One region of the Mesorhizobium sp. M7A.F.Ca.CA.003.01.2.1 genome, then DNA from elsewhere that is predicted to be linked to it. Evidence: riboswitches for the same ligand, from Rfam matches in the RefSeq annotation. Region 1 holds a riboswitch; the other holds the start of a gene.

Region 1 (10,118 bases):
ATAGGCTTGTTGCCCTGCAGCAGCTGAGTTCTGACAAATCCGCTGTTGAGCATCTCCGCGTATGGCGTAATGCGCGGAGTCTTTTGTGGCAGCAGATTGTGATGGCCGATTATGATGCCGTAACGCATGTCGGGCTGCTGGAGCAATTCCTGTAGGCCTGCAAGCATCTCACGCGAGATGTATGGCGTGTCCATCTGACCGTAATACTCGTCGTCGGACGCCTCCTTGTCTGGATCGCTGGGAGGTGTCGCGGGCGAATGTCCCGAGATGTCCGGCGAGCCGAGATCTAGAGGCTCTGTAGAAGGACTGAGTGCCTCGAGACGATCACGAAGGAACGCGGGAAGGTTTTGAAGCTCCCAACTGCCTATCGCTGTGTTGACGAGGATGAAGTTTGCGCCTGCGGATCCTGTCGGAAGTCTGAAGTGCACGGGTTGGTCCACGGGAACGGTCTGCCAACCCAAGCGGGCGGCTAAACTCGCCATTTCGCTGAATTTCTCAGTCGGTCCAAGTTCGCGCGCGTCATCACGGTTCACATCGTGATTTCCCGGTACGAATATCAACGGAAGCGCCTTTGAACTGCGTCCCTGTGCGCGGCAGAGCAACGTGAAATGCTGGAATGCCGAAGCAATGAAGGTCTTGTCGCCACGGCTCGTGAAATCCCCCATGAAGGCGATCGAATCCAAGGGCTTCGAAGTCGTCAGCCGCCGAAGTTTCGTCAAGACGGCACGCAGCGAAGACGCGCGTAGCTTCTGCGTTATTTTCGGAGCGAACTTGCTATCCTTGGCATCGATGTTGCTAGAGGAAGGATGCCAGTCCGGATAGTGAATATCGCCTACTTGAAGGATTCGCACCCGCCGCATAACTCGCCCCCCTGCCGAGAGCCATAGACTAATCCGTTCGCTTTTGCCAAGCGCGAACGATCATCCGCAGTGTCCTTAACGAGGTAGCCTGCACTTTTCGAGAATTGCCACGGCGGCTATTTTTCGGCTGTGAAGCACACGAGACCCGTGACGTGAGACCCAGTTGCTCAATGCCCAGTTGCTCAATGAGCTTTCTTACGAATAAGGGAGAATTTCCGCGGCCGGACTATCTCTGAGCGAGCGTGCATGACTGCCAACGGAAGGTCTTGCACGCACCCTTGCGATCTTGAGCAATGGTCGCCATGACTTTCTTCTTGCAGGCTTTTGAGTGGCCCAGCCTGCGATCACCAGACCCCACCGATTCTAAAGAGCGTGGCAGATGGGATAGTCGAGGTTGCCCGTGCACAGTCACGCTCAGGGCTTGCGCCGCCCAGAGGACACGCTGAAAAGGCAGATTGGGGCGCAAGCACGCCATTCACGAGAGGTTCGACATGAAGACCATGCAAGAAAAAGACATTCCGGCATTCGTACAAGCAGTTGTGGACGCCGGCTGCAAAATTTGCGCGATTGGCAACTTGGGATACGTCTTTGGCGATGCTGATTTCACGCCAGCGCAACGGAGGGCCGTCGAGCCACAGCTGCGTAGGATTGCTGAAATCTACGGCGAACGCGATCATCTCATGAACGAGATAGCTGTATATCTGCGGTCGATCGGACGCCATGTCGAGGTTGAGCCGAAGACAGGTATTTCCTGATGGCCGTGATCGCGAGAAGCCGTCTTCCAACCTCTGAATCCTAAAGGAGGTGACCCCCAAGGCCGTTCGTCACCTTCGACCAGAATAACCACATCCGTGACCGCCTGAGCTACTTGGTCGATACGCGCACATGGCCAATACAGTTTCTCCATCCTTCACGAAGCGAATGAGGCTTTGGCCATTCAGCCCCGGTCTACGGGGCGTGACTTGTCCCCGATGCATGCGCGAGCTCTCCGCCCGGCTGGCCGCCGGTCGTCGCCACCGGCCGAAGGCGCCCGAATGCGCTTGACAAGATAGCGTCAGCCCGTTCAACCTAAGGCATTCACCAGGGGAGTCCCGGCAAGGGGCTGAGATACTGCTGGCTTTCGCGGCGCAGTGACCCGTTGAACCTGATCCAGTTCATACTGGCGTAGGGACGGTGCAAGCGCTTTGCGGGAGTTTACGCCCGAGGTCCTGTTGCAGCAGGTCTACAGAAGCGTCTTTTCATCCTTCCGGCACAGAACTGGGTCTCCAATGCATGAGCAAAGGAGCCTCACGATGAATGCCCTCACCCCCGCCGTATCGACGGGACCACTGCCCGCCTCGCGGAAAATCCACAAGCCCGGCGTCCTCTACCCGCAGATCAGGGTGCCGATGCGCGAGATTTCCGTCCATCCGACGGCCGGCGAACCGCCCGTCACCGTCTACGATCCGTCCGGCCCCTACACCGATCCATCAGTCGAAACCAGCATCGAAAAAGGCCTTGCCCGGCTTCGCCACGAATGGGTCACGGCGCGTGGCGATGTCGAAGCCTATGACGGCCGCCACGTCCGGCCGGAAGACAATGGATTCGCCACCGGCGAGCGCCTGACACCGGAATTTCCGATACGCAATCGGCCGCTCAAGGCCAAGCAGGGCAAGGCGGTGACCCAACTTGCCTATGCGCGCGCCGGCATCATCACGCCAGAAATGGAGTTCGTAGCCATCCGCGAGAATCTCGGCCGCGAGGTGATGCGCGGCAAGCTGCAACGCGACGGCGAAGCCTTCGGCGCGGCGATCCCAGATTTCGTCACACCCGAATTCGTGCGCGACGAGGTGGCGCGCGGGCGCGCAATCATTCCCGCCAACATCAATCATCCCGAGAGCGAGCCGATGATCATCGGTCGCAATTTTCTGGTCAAGATCAACGCCAACATCGGTAACTCGGCTGTCACATCGTCGATGGCCGAAGAGGTCGAAAAAATGGTCTGGGCTATCCGCTGGGGCGCGGACACGGTGATGGACCTGTCGACCGGCCGCAACATCCACAACATCCGCGACTGGATCGTGCGCAATGCGCCGGTGCCGATCGGTACGGTGCCGCTCTATCAGGCGCTGGAAAAGGTCAACGGCATCGCCGAGGATCTGAACTGGGAGGTCTACCGCGACACGCTGATCGAGCAGGCCGAGCAAGGCGTCGACTATTTCACCATCCACGCCGGCGTGCGGCTGCACTACATCCCGCTGACCGTCGACCGGGTCACGGGCATCGTCTCGCGCGGCGGCTCGATCATGGCCAAATGGTGCCTGCACCATCACCGGGAGAGCTTCCTCTACGAGCATTTCGAGGAGATCTGCGACATCGCCAGAGCCTATGACGTCTCCTTCTCGCTCGGCGACGGCCTTCGTCCCGGTTCAATCGCCGATGCGAACGACGCGGCGCAATTCGCCGAACTGGAAACACTTGGAGAACTCACCAAGATTGCCTGGGCAAAGGACTGCCAGGTGATGATCGAAGGCCCGGGCCATGTCCCCATGCACAAGATCAAGCAGAACATGGACAAGCAGCTCGCAGTGTGCGGTGAGGCGCCGTTCTACACGTTGGGGCCGCTGACGACCGACATCGCGCCGGGCTATGACCACATCACCTCAGGGATAGGTGCCGCCATGATAGGCTGGTTCGGCACCGCAATGCTTTGCTACGTCACGCCGAAAGAGCATCTCGGCCTTCCCGACCGCAACGACGTCAAGATTGGCGTGATCACCTACAAGATAGCCGCCCATGCAGCCGATCTGGCGAAGGGCCATCCGGCAGCGAAAACCAGGGATGATGCCCTTTCGCGCGCGCGCTTCGAGTTCCGCTGGGAGGACCAGTTCAACCTGTCGCTCGACCCCGAAACCGCACGGTCCTTCCACGACCAGACCTTGCCCAAGGAGGCGCACAAGCTGGCACATTTTTGTTCGATGTGCGGGCCGAAATTCTGCTCCATGCGCATTTCCCACGACATCCGTGCCGAGGCCCAGAAGGAAGGCATGGCGGCAATGGCGGCAAAATACCGGGAGGGCGGCGATCTCTACATGCAGGCGGACGAGACTGGCGTACCGGTCGTGCCAGAGGCTCCCAAACCATCATGAGGGTGCTCGTCAAAGGGGCCGGCGTTGCCGGCCTCACCGTCGCTTTCGAACTCGCCGCCCGCGGCGCGACGGTCACCGTCGCCGAGATGCGGCATGGCCTTGGTGGCAACGCGTCGTGGTTCGCCGGCGGCATGCTGGCGCCATGGTGCGAGCGCGAAAGCGCGGAGCAGCCGGTGCTGGATCTCGGACGCGATGCTGCCGACTGGTGGGATGCGGTGCTGTCGGGTCAGGTGACACGGGCCGGGACATTGGTCGTGGCCGCGCCGCGTGATGCCGGTGAGCTTGACCGGTTCGCCAGTCGCACGTCAGGGCATCGGCGCGTCGATGAAAACGAAATTGCGCTCCTGGAACCCGACCTCGCCGGCCGCTTCCGGCGTGGATTGCTCTTCCCCGACGAGGCTCACCTCGACCCACGCCCGGCGATGGCGGCACTTCATGACAAGCTTGCGACCATGGGTGTCAAATTCCACTTCGGCTGCGACGCCCGGCCTGTTTCGGGATTCGCCCGTCAGATAGACTGCATGGGAATGGCAGCGGCCGATGACAGGCTGCGCGGTGTTCGCGGCGAAATGCTGATCCTTCGCACGCCTGATGTCTCGCTGTCGCGGCCGGTCCGTTTGCTTCATCCACGCTTTCCGCTTTATGCCGTGCCGCGCACCGATCACCGTTTCATGATCGGAGCGACGATGATTGAAAGCCAGAGCGCCGGACCGGTGACGGCGCGTTCCATGATGGAGCTGCTGGGCGCCGCCCATGCCCTCCATCCGGCCTTTGGTGAGGCCGAGATCGTTGAAACCGGTGTGGGTGTCCGTCCGGCATTTCCCGACAATTTGCCACGCGTCGAAACAGACGGTGAGATCATCGCGATCAACGGTCTTTATCGTCACGGTTTTCTCCTCGCCCCCGCCATGGCGCGCCAGGCTGCCGACCTGGTTTTCAGTCAAGACAGAACCAAGGAGCATGCTCATGAAACTGATGGTCAACGGCGAGGCGCGTGAGATTGCCGCCACCACGCTGGCCGAGTTGCTTGCCGCGCTCGACTATGAGGGCGATTGGCTCGCCACCGCCGTCAACAGCGACCTCGTGCACAAAGCCAACCGCGCGGAGTTCCAGTTGAGCGACGGCGACCGGATCGAAATCCTCTCGCCCATGCAGGGCGGCTAGCATGTTGGAGCTTTATGGAACCGAGCTTTCGTCGCGCCTGCTTCTCGGCACGGCTCAGTATCCTTCGCCGGCCATCCTTGCCGATGCAGTCAAGGCATCGGGCACGTCGGTGGTGACCGTCTCGTTGCGGCGTGAGATGGCGGGCGGTAGGGCCGGCGAACAATTCTGGTCGTTGATCCGCTCGCTGGGCGCCAGAACCCTGCCCAATACCGCCGGCTGCCTCTCCGTCAAGGAAGCCGTCACCACCGCGAAAATGGCGCGCGAGGTCTTCGGCACCAACTGGATCAAGCTCGAAGTGATCGGCAATCACGACACGCTACAGCCGGATGTGTTCGGTCTGGTTGAAGCCGCCCGCATCCTGTGCGAGGACGGCTTTGCGGTATTCCCCTATACCACCGACGATCTCGTTGTCGCCGAGCGGCTGCTGGAAGCGGGCTGCAAGGTCCTGATGCCGTGGTGCGCACCGATCGGTTCCGCCTTGGGACCGGTCAACATGACGGCGCTGCGCTCGATGCGCGGATATTTCCCTGGCGTCCCGCTGATTGTGGATGCGGGGCTCGGACGGCCGTCGCACGCGGCCACCGTCATGGAACTCGGCTTTGACGCCGTGCTCCTGAACACAGCGGTCGCCAAGGCGGCAGATCCGGTCGGCATGGCGCGTGCTTTCGGTAAGGCGGTCGACGCCGGTCGTGAGGCGTTCAGTTCGGGAATGCTCGAACCGCGCGACGTCGCCGTGCCATCGACACCGATGGTCGGCAGGGCCGTTTTTTCATGAAGCTCGATCCCTTCTACCTGATCGTCGACAGCGCCGCCTGGATCGAAAGGTTGGCGCCGCTCGGCGTCAAGCTGATTCAGCTTCGCATCAAAACCATGGATGAAACCGGGCTGCGCGCGGAGATCCGCAAGTCGAAGGCCTGGTGTGTCCAACACAAAAGCCAGCTCATCATCAATGATTATTGGCGCCTGGCAATCGAGGAAGGCTGCGATTTCGTGCATCTGGGCCAGGAGGATTTGCAAACGGCCGACCTCTCGAGGATACGGGCAGCGGGCGTCAGGCTCGGATTGAGCACGCATGATCATGTCGAGCTGGAAACGGCCATGTTTGCCGAGCCCGACTATGTCGCGCTCGGTCCGATCTATCCCACCACTTTGAAGAAAATGAAGTGGGCACCGCAAGGGCTAGAGCGGATCAGCGAGTGGAAGCGGCGGGTGGCGCCGATCCCATTGGTCGCCATCGGCGGCCTCAACCCCGACCGCCTCGACGGCGTCTTTGAGGCCGGCGCCAACAGCGCCGCAGTGGTCACGGACATCACGTTGAGCTTCGACCCCGAAGCGCGCACGCGAGAATGGATCGAAAAGACGGACCGATGGCGATGAGACGAGAACCGCATGTGCTTGTCGTTGGCGGATCAGATTCCAGCGGGGGTGCTGGAATAGCACGCGACATCGAGACGATCTCTGCCGTTGGCGTGCGCACCTGTCTCGCCGTCACAGCGCTAACGGTGCAAACGCACGACGCCGTGATCGAAATCCATCATTCGCCACCCAGCATGGTGGCCAATCAGATGTGTGCCGCGCTACAGGCCAACGACGTAGCCACAATCAAGATCGGCATGCTGGCGACTGCCAAGATCATTGTTGCCGTTGCCGCAGTGCTGCGCAAATTTCCGCAAGTGCCGGCAGTACTCGACCCTGTGCTGGCCTCCACCTCAGGCCGCGCACTTCTGGAAGCAGGCGCTATCGCTGCCATGAAGCGCGATTTGATGCCGCTTTGCTGCATTGTCACGCCCAACCTTCCTGAACTGGCGCTCCTTACTGGTTCCGAACCGGCTTCGGATGAGGACGGTGCGCTCCAACAAGGACAAAGACTGCAGGCCGTCGGCCCTCAGGCCCTGCTGATCAAGGGTGGGCACGCGTCGGGTCCCCGATCGGCCGATATTCTGTTACGCTCCGATCATGAACCCATCCACTTCGACACGCCGCGCCTTGCTATATCGATGCGCGGAACAGGTTGCATGCTGGCCAGCGCGATTGCGGCGCATCTGGCGAAGGCGAAGTCGCTCGAAGATAGCGTGCGCGAAGGCAAGCTGTTTGTGTTCGAGAAGCTTCAGAAATGCCGGCTGAATAATCACAACGTTCTGCGTCCAGCCAAGCAGACCCATTTTCCAGAATTTTTCCAGTAGCGAGACTGGAGGGCTACTGCTTCTCTATGCCATCCTTACAACGCGTTGAGTTCCACTGTGCCGTCCAGAATTATCTGTCGTTGTCCAGAATTAAGCCGGGCTTAGAACTGAAACGAACCCGCCGAAAGGTACGAGCGGCCCTCACTCGATAAGGGTTACCAAACCTATTCCTGTGGGCTACCAATCCGCGTGGTGGGTGGCCTTAGGTTACCAATCAGTGTGGCGTCCGGAATTATCTGCCTCTCTCCGGAATTAAGCCGAGATTAGAAGATCGGTGCGGTATTGCGCCCGGTCAAACCGTGTCGATTTGCGGCGTAGCCGACGTGTCTCACGCTTGGCGGCGTCGCACGCTGGTCCCGATTGTCGCCCGAATATCTGCCTACCGGCGACAGTGAATGCGCCAAGCTAGACCTTCGTCGATAGGGCGGCTCCGGTTTACCAATCCTGTCGTCCTAGGTTGACCAATCCGTTGTCGACCGTGAGCGGGTTTACCAATAAGGGCGGCTATATTCTGCGCAAACCCAATCACCTGATGCCAATCCAGAATTAATCGTCATTAAGGGCATTGGTAAACTCAGTCTGAAACCCCACCCTTAGCCAGAAAACTCTCCTGTTTTCAATCGCATAGCCCGCCCGCCAGCAACCGATAATTCGGGACCGGTAAACCCGTGAAAGGCCCAATAATTCCGGACGTCACACCAGTCTGCCCTTTTATGCGACTTTTCGAGCACAGACCGGGAACATCTGACCGTTTCCATTCATCGCCCAAGGCCGGTTTAGCGCTGGAAAAGCCAAAGTGCGGGAGTAAGAATGGCCGCAACGGGGCCGGAAGCCGTCGGTCAGCTTTCGGGGAGTGATCCCGGTAAGTTCGCAACTCATTCGCTTCTTTTCTGCAGTCCCCGCCATTACGAGTTGGCGGTGTCGGTCGCCGAGGGGATCAACGCCATTACTGCGGCTAGTTCGGCCCTCCGGACGAGGAATGGCATGCGCGTCGTCCCATAGTGCTTGGCAAGATGGAAGCGGTGCATGCCTCCTACGATGTGAACTTGGCCTTGGTACTCGCCGAGCAAAGGCGGTGTGACACCGCGGCCATGCAGCCATCGGTAGGCGATCCCACAGCTCTTGCTCTTGTAACGTTGATGCCAAGGACCCTTGTCCCTGCTGGCGGCGTAGGTAAGCCTGCCGCCAACGTCAGTGACATCAGCGTCGATAAGAATGAAATCCGTCGAAGCGTGGTCGCTGGGATCATCGCCGTCGAACGCGAGATAGAAGTTTGCAGGATCGCAGTCCCATATCGCAGTCAGTGCAACCGGAATGTTCTTTCTTCCTTTGCACCAGATGTCGACCTTGCGTTTCTCCTGAGCGCGGGCGACCTCGAAGGCTTCGTCTAGTTTTCCTTCCGCGACATCCATGGCTGTGATGACGTTCAAGCCAAGGGCCGTCAGACGGTTGATCTCGTCCACGTTCGCCATGCCTTCTCCTCTGGCAGCAGATTATTATCCACCGTTGGAAGATGCGGCGGCAATCCAAGCCTGAGGCACGAGGGCCTGTCCACGCCATTCCTCAATCAACTTGACTCCGGGAAGCTTGCCCCAGACGTCCTCATCTGCATGATCCAGCACGATGATCTGGAGGCGACCTTTCGCGGCCATGACCTCAGCGCCTAGGAGCGCAAAGACCTTCCTGACGGCGACCACGTCCTGATCCCTCCACGCGATGAGGTCGGGGCCCTCGTCGCCCGCCGCCCGCTTAGGAAAATAGACTTGGCTAGGTTGGTCGAAGATCAGCTGACCAGGGACTGGGTGATGAGGTTCGGCCAGGAAGTAGTGCTGCAGCGCAAGCATTAGTGCGACGTGATACGCGAGCCAATTGGCGCCGCTGCCAATCTCCCACAGGTAGTCCTCACGCGTTCCCCTAGTCACCTTGACGGTCAGGTCTTCAATCAACAGCCTAATCGGGGCCTCGGGCCACTCCGCGTCAAGCTGCGGAATCAGCCGATTGGCATGATGGGAGACTTGGTGCAACGCGTTGAATAGCTTGCGCTGGATGTCGGCCTCGGAGATCGTCTTTTGCAGCGTTGCAATATCGGCCTGCAGCGAGGTGAGTTCCTGCCGCAAATCCGACGACTGGTCGGCGCGGTCGTAGACGTGCAACGCCTGCTCCAATCGACCGAGGAAGCGCTCAAGCCTATCGAAGCGATTGGCCTCGTCTCGGGCGACGTCAGAGTCCCGTTCCAGCACCGCTATCTCGCTACGGACATCGTTCAACTCAGATAGGACCGCTTCAGCGGCGCCGCGCTGGCGCAGGATTTCCTTGTCAAGCGTGTTAGACATCGCAGGGTGGGTCCGCAGTCGGATCTCCAGACCGCCGAGGTTGTCGCAAAGGGCCAAGACCTTCTCGCGGCCGCCGTCCCCGAGTGCGACCAACGGATCGGCGAACTCGTCGGCCAAGTCCCTCAGCCACGTGGAAAGGTCCAAGCGGTCACGTTGGATGCGCATGGCGTCGCCGTACGCCTCGCTGCTCTCCACCAGACGGCGCAGTTCGTTCAGGCGCTGACGATGCTCGGTAAGTCGCGCGGCGATTTCAGTTTCCGACGCACGAAGGGTTTCCAGACGCGTCAGCACCACATCGATGCCGGCCAGGCTTGGTCGAGCAAGACTTGAGTTGCTGTTCGACACGCGCCGAAGCAGGTCAACAACGTCACTCCAGTCCTTCGGCACTTCAGTGGAGGAATCGACTAGGCCAAGTTCGACTGCCTGACGCAGCCACGCCTCCGCCTCCGC
Region 2 (6,530 bases), on a different contig from region 1:
GGAGGCCGCGCGTGATGTAGAGATAGCCGCCCGGCAGCGCGAAGGCATTGACATTGGGCGAATTCAAAATGGTGATGCGATAGGTCTGTGTCGGGTTGGCGGACACCACCGTCAAACTACCGACCACCTTGGCGACCATGCGCTCGAGCTTGGGATCGGAATATTCGCCGCCATAGGTCGCCAGGATGCGCGGATGCTGCGCCCTGGCCAATTCGGCGAGCTTGTTGTTGGCGCCGACATTGTCCACCGTGATCGGCTTGTCGGAAGGCTGGAAGCCGGATTCCTGAACCTCCGGCGGCGTGAACATCTGGCAGCTTGCCAACGCCACGGCAAAGCCGGCCAGCGCGAGAAAGCGCGCCAGCGGTTTCATTCCCAATGTGTTAGCGCCGATCGCCAGAACGGCTTCCTTTCGGGTCCCGGCACATGACATTGAAAATCGGGGACGATCTTCAGAATGTTCACGTGCCATATCTCAAACTGCTGCAGTATCCGCGGCCCATCCCAGGGGCGGGCGCCGGATACTGCAGGCAAATCACGGCCTGTGCCGGACCGGTAGGGCGGACCTAGCCACACTCCCCCGGTCATGGCAAGCAAACGCCACATCGCCTGGAGCCGGTTTGACCGTAAATTATGTCCGCTTCCGGGCAACATCGCGTGATGTGGAATATCCGGCACCCGCGCCGATATAGCGCCGGAACGCCTCCGGACCAGCCCCGGCGAAGAAATCATCAGCCTTGCCGGTGGCGGCGACCAACCCATTGTCGACAAACACCATATGCTCGCCGATGCGGCGTGCATCCTCCGGCTGGTGGGTGACGAACAGCACTGTCATGGCGCGTTCGGCATGAACGGCGGCAACCAGATCCAGCATCTCGTCGCGTAAAGCCGGTCCGAGCGAAGCGAAGGGCTCGTCGAGCAGCAACACCGGTCGGTCGCGCACCAGCACGCGGGCCAGGGCGACGCGCTGGCGTTCGCCCCCGGAGAGCTCGCGCGGCAGGCGTTTCTCCTTGCCCGCAAGACCGGTGCGCGCAAGCGCCTCGGCGACCGCAGCGCGGTCCGCCTCGGTCAGCCGCAGGGATGGCGAGCGGCCGAGCCCGACATTCTGCTCGACGGAAAGATGCGCGAAGAGATTGTTCTCCTGGAACACCATCGACACCGGCCGCGCCGAGGCCGGCTCGGCGCTGACATCGACACCGCCGACCAGCACGCGGCCCGACCGTGGGGTCTCGAAGCCGGCGACCAGATTGAGCAGTGTCGACTTGCCCGAACCGCTCGGCCCCATGATGGCGGTGATCGTCGCCGCGGCAAACTCGACATCGAAAACAAGCGGCGCCTCGCCATAGCTGCCATAGCTGAACGACACTTTGTCCAGCCGCACCGGCGCGCCCTTCGCGAGCCCGTTGGCCGCCTTTTCACGCATCACGGACCTCCTCCCTTCCCAGCCAGTGCGCCGCCACGATCAACGCGAGACAGACGAGGCCGAGCAGCAGTGCGAGGCCGGCGGCATCCTCGGTGCGGTAGCTGCCCATCCGAGCCAGAAGAAGGTAGGGCAATGTCTGCACGGAATCACTGCCGAACAAGGCAATGACACCGAGATCGCCGAGCGACAGCGCCATGGCGAAAGCGAAGGCCGTGGCGAGCGGTCGCCGCAGCGACGGCCAGTCGACCAGCATCAGCCGGTTCCAGCCCGCAATGCCGAGCTGTGCACAGAGCCGTTCGTGACGCTCGCTCGCTGCATCATAGGCGGGACGCACGGCGCGGAGCGCAAACGGCATCGCCATCACCGCGTTGACGGTGACGACCATGACCGGAGCGATGGCGAAGACATCGCCGACATGGCGCAACAACAGGAACCAGCCGGCGCCGACGACGATCGGCGGCACGACCAGGACAAAACCGGCGCCTGTATCGGTGGCGTGTTCGAGCAGTGTCTTTGCGCCGGCACGGCGGTTCAGCGCCAGTGCCCGCCGCGCCATGGTCAGCGCCAGCGACAGCATCACCGAAAGCAGCGCCGACAGGAAGGCGAGCGCCGCACTGGTCAGCGTTGCCTGCCGGACAGTGGCCTCGCCGGCCAAGCGGGCGAGATCGGCACTCAATCCGGCCATCACGGTTGCCGCCATCGGCCCGACAACGAACAGCAGCGCCAGGACGATGAGTAGCGCGTTCAACCAGGTCTCGCTCCGATTGACCGAGAGATAGCGGCGTTGCGCGACCGGCAAATTGGTGTCGCCGACCACATTGGCGCCTAGCCGCGTCAGTGCCAGCACCACGATAAAGGTCAAGGCGATCTGCAGCAGCGTCAGTGCAACGGCCCGTGCGGGATCGAAATCGAAGCGCAGCGCCTGGTAGATGCCGACCTCAAGCGTCGTCGCGGCCGGCCCGCCGCCGAGCGTCAGCACGATCGTGAAGGATGTGATGCAGAGCATGAACACAAGCCCGGCGACGCCGGGCAGTGCGGCGCGCAGCGTTGGCCATTCGATCAGCCGGAACGCCGGCCGGGCCGCCATGCCGAGTTGGCTCGCCAGCCGCCATTGGTCGGCCGGTATGGTCTGCAGCGCCTCGAGGAACAGCCGCGTCGCCAGCGGCAGGTTGAAGAAGACATGGGCGACGAGAATGCCGGACAGGCCATAGATGCCCGGCCAGCTTCCGCCGCCGATAACGGCAAGCACGCCGGCGAAGTAGCCGGCACGGCCATAAAGCGCCAGGATGCCGAGCGCTGCAACGATGGCCGGCAGCGCCAACGGCACGGCGAAGATCTGCAGGATGAAGGCGCGGCCGAAGAAACGTGGATGCCGCGACAGAGCGCGCGCCACAAACAGCCCCGGGATGACCGAAAGCAGCGTCGACAGGACCGCTTGCCAGAGCGTGAAGCGAATGACGCGAAGCAGATAGGGATCGAAGGCTGCCCAGGCGCCCGAGAAATCATGGGCGCCCTCGAAAAGCAGGCCGGCAAACGCGCCGCCGATCAGCAGCGCGATTGCAGCGAGCGCGACAATGCCGGCACTGACGCGGGAATCCGTGGAATGCGCCGGCGCCATCGCGCTGCCTATTTGCTCATCGCCGCCAGCCATTCATCGACCCAGGCCTTGCGGTTGGCGGCGACCTCTTGCGGGCTGAACAGCAAGGTCTTCGTCGGCTTGACCAGTTTGTCGAAGGCCGGATTGAGCGGCTTGTCGGTCTTGCCTGCCGGGAACATCCAGTTGGTCTCGGGGATGGCATCCTGGAATTTCGGCCCGGTCATGAAGGCCATGAACTTGGCCGCCAGCGGATTCTTGGCTCCTGTCGTGGTGATACCCGCCACCTCGATCTGCAGATACTCGCCCTCCTCGAAGGAGGCCGCCTGGTAGCGCTCCGTGTTCTCGGCGACCATGTGGTAGGCTGGCGACGTCGTGTAGGACAGCACCATCGGCGCCTCGCCCTTGGTGAACAGCCCATAGGCCTCGCTCCAGCCCGGCGTCACGGTCAGCACCTTGGCCTTGAGCTTGGCCCAGGCCTCGGGTGCCTTGTCGCCATAGACCGACTTGACCCAAAGAAGCAGGCCGAGGCCTGGCGTCGAGGTGCGCGGATCCTGGATGACGATCTTGTCGTTGGCACTGCCTTCGATCAGCTCCTTCAGGCTCTTCGGCGGCGTCTTCATCTTCTGCGTGTCGTAGACGACAGCGAAATAGCCGTAGTCGAAGGGGACAAACGTGTCGTCGCTCCAGCCGCCCGGCACACTGACATCCGTCACCGCGCCATGCGGCGCGAACAAGCCTGACGCCTTGGCATCGGCGGTGAGATTGGTATCCAGGCCAAGCACGATATCGGCCTTGGTCGATGTGCCTTCCAATCTGACGCGGTTGAGCAGCGCGACGCCATCGGCGACCGAGACGAAGTCGACGTCGCAGCCGCATTCGGCCTCGAACTCCTTCTTCACCACGGGACCCGGACCCCAGTCGGCGGTGAAACTCTCATAGGTGTAGACGGTGAGCTTGTCCTTGGCCAAGGCGGGCCCGGACAAGGCCACGACCGTTGCTGAAACAAGAGCGTATAAAAGCGTGCGCATCGGCGCCTCCTTCGTTTGAATTGAAAGGAATTGAGGCGTCGGACTGTCCGAAACGTCTAATCCCTCCGCCGGTACAAACCGGATCAGGTTCAGCGGGTTGGCGAGACTGCCTCTCAGCCGGTCCGCGAAGATCGCGTCCGGCACCCCGTTAGAGCGTTTCGACACATAGGCCGGGCCGATCCGCCATGCAAGCGGGAGTTTGCCGCCTTCCGTTTCCCGTGCCGGGCTGGTAAGGGCCACACGATATGAGCACATTCACCATCCTGCTTGGCGGCGATCTCATCCGTACGCCACGGCTCGACCGTCAGGTCAAAGGCTCCCGCGTCATCGCCGCCGACGCCGGCATCGGTCATGCGCGGTTGCTGGGTCTCGTGCCGGAGCTGTGGGTGGGTGATTTCGATTCGGTGCCGGCCAACCTGCCGGACGATCTCGCTTCCGTGCCGCGCCGGACCTTCCCGGCGGAAAAGGACCAGACCGATGGCGAACTTGCCGTCGCCGCGGCACTGGAGCGCGGCGCGACCCGCCTGGTGCTGGCCGGCGCCTTTGGCGGCAAGCGCGCCGACCACGCTTTTCTGCATCTGTCGCTCGCCCTGCGGCTGGCGGAGGCGGGAACGGACGTGCTTTTGACCAGCGGCGCTCAGGAAGGCATCCCCCTGCTGCGCGGAACGGCCGGCTTCGACTATGCCGACGGCACGCTGTTTTCGGTGCTCGGCTTTTCCGAGCTCGACGGCCTGACCGTCACCGGCGCCAAATGGCCGCTCGCTCACGTCAAGGTGGCGTTCGGTTCGTCGCTGACCATTTCCAACGAGGTCAAGTCCGACAAGACCGGGGGCCGCCTCGAAATCGCGCTCGGCCATGGCCGCGCGATGCTGCTCGCTCATCCCTATCCCTTACCTGAAAGCTGACATGGCCCCGCCCCTTCTCAACCTTGATGGGATAAAACTGACCTTCGGCGGCACGCCGCTGCTCGATGGCGCCGCCTTGACGGCTTCGGCCGGCGACAAGATCGCACTGGTCGGCCGCAACGGGTCCGGCAAGTCGACCCTGCTGAAGATCGCCGCCGGCCTGATCGAGCCGCAGGACGGCGAAGTGTTCCGCCAGCCTTCGGCGACCGTCCGCTATTTGCCGCAGATGCCCGACATGGAAGGTTTTGCCACTGTCCGCGCCTATGTCGAGGCCGGGCTTGGCCCCGCCGACGATCCCTACCGCGCCAGCTATCTGATGGAGCATCTCGGCCTGTCGGGTGAGGAACGTCCGAACGACCTGTCGGGCGGCGAGGCGAGGCGCGCCGCCCTTGCCCGCGTCATGGCGCCGGAGCCCGATATCCTGCTGCTCGATGAGCCGACCAACCATCTCGACCTCTCGGTCATCGAATGGCTGGAAGAAGAACTCATCCGCACCTCCTCGGCGCTGATCGTCATCTCGCACGACCGCCGCTTCCTCGAACGCGTGTCGCGCGCCACGGTCTGGCTCGATCGCGGCCAGACCCGCAGGCTGGACAAGGGCTTCGGCCATTTCGAGGAATGGCGCGACCTGGTTCTGGAGGAAGAAGAACGCGAGCAGCACAAGCTCGGTCGCCAGATCGTTCGCGAAGAGCATTGGCTGCGCTACGGCGTGACGGCGCGGCGCAAGCGCAACATGCGCCGGCTCGGCGAGTTGCAGACCATGCGTCAGCGTTTTCGCGGTCATCGCGGGGCCGAAGGGTCGGCGATCATGGTGGCGAGCGACGCCACCGAGTCCGGCAAGCTGGTGATCGAGGCGAAAAACATCGAAAAGAGCTTTGGCGATCTCACCGTGGTCAAGGCGTTTTCGACCCGCATCCAGCGTGGCGATCGCGTTGGCCTGGTCGGGCCGAACGGCGCCGGCAAGACCACGCTCTTGAAAATGCTGACCGGCGAGATGAAGCCGGACGCCGGCTCGGTGCGGCTCGGCACCAATCTGGAGATCGCCACGCTCGACCAGAAGCGCGAGGCGGTCGACCCGCAGGAGACGCTGGCACAATATCTCACCGATGGGCGCGGCGAAAACCTCGTCATCAATGGCGAGCAGCGCCACGTGGTCTCCTACATGAAGGATTTCCTGTTCAAGCCCGAGCAGGCGCGCACGCCGGTGCGCGAGTTGTCCGGCGGCGAGCGGGCGCGGCTCTTGCTGGCGCGCGTGCTGGCGCGGCCCGCAAACCTTCTGGTGCTCGATGAGCCGACCAACGATCTCGACATGGAGACGCTGGAACTGCTGCAGGAACTGGTCGCCGGTTTCGCCGGCACCGTCATCCTGGTCAGCCACGACCGCGATTTCCTCGACCGCACCGTGACCAGCCTGATCGCGCCGGATGGTGAGGGCCGCTGGATCGAATATGCCGGCGGCTACTCCGACATGCTGGCGCAGCGCGGCGGCACGAAGCTGGACGACCGCAAGGCGCGGGCGAGAGCCGAAAATGGCGAGGCGCCCGCGTCAGGCAAGAGCGAAGCCGCCGCGCCAAAAGGGC

What was found. Region 1 has a riboswitch for thiamine pyrophosphate ahead of thiC (phosphomethylpyrimidine synthase ThiC). Riboswitches for the same ligand answer to the same signal wherever they lie in the genome.
Region 2: another riboswitch for thiamine pyrophosphate. It lies ahead of thiB (thiamine ABC transporter substrate binding subunit); the one in region 1 lies ahead of thiC (phosphomethylpyrimidine synthase ThiC).

The regions. Positions count from the first base shown of each region.
Region 1 is NZ_RZRA01000018.1:7,400-17,517, forward strand. Features, by position in the region: gene EN969_RS02030 (metallophosphoesterase) at 1-860, opposite strand, end outside; gene EN969_RS02035 (hypothetical protein) at 1,352-1,615, shown strand; TPP riboswitch at 1,933-2,049, shown strand; gene thiC (phosphomethylpyrimidine synthase ThiC) at 2,153-3,988, shown strand; gene thiO (glycine oxidase ThiO) at 3,985-4,986, shown strand; gene thiS (sulfur carrier protein ThiS) at 4,955-5,152, shown strand; gene EN969_RS02060 (thiazole synthase) at 5,154-5,927, shown strand; gene EN969_RS02065 (thiamine phosphate synthase) at 5,924-6,529, shown strand; gene EN969_RS02070 (hydroxymethylpyrimidine/phosphomethylpyrimidine kinase) at 6,520-7,335, shown strand; gene EN969_RS02075 (hypothetical protein) at 8,241-8,807, opposite strand; partial or broken gene EN969_RS35795 (DUF3732 domain-containing protein) at 8,832-10,118, opposite strand, start outside.
Region 2 is NZ_RZRA01000130.1:1,347-7,876, reverse strand. Features, by position in the region: partial or broken gene EN969_RS08085 (M48 family metalloprotease) at 1-370, opposite strand, end outside; gene thiQ (thiamine ABC transporter ATP-binding protein) at 629-1,420, opposite strand; gene thiP (thiamine/thiamine pyrophosphate ABC transporter permease) at 1,413-3,038, opposite strand; gene thiB (thiamine ABC transporter substrate binding subunit) at 3,047-4,045, opposite strand; TPP riboswitch at 4,089-4,203, opposite strand; gene EN969_RS08065 (thiamine diphosphokinase) at 4,291-4,950, shown strand; gene EN969_RS08060 (ABC-F family ATP-binding cassette domain-containing protein) at 4,952-6,530, shown strand, end outside.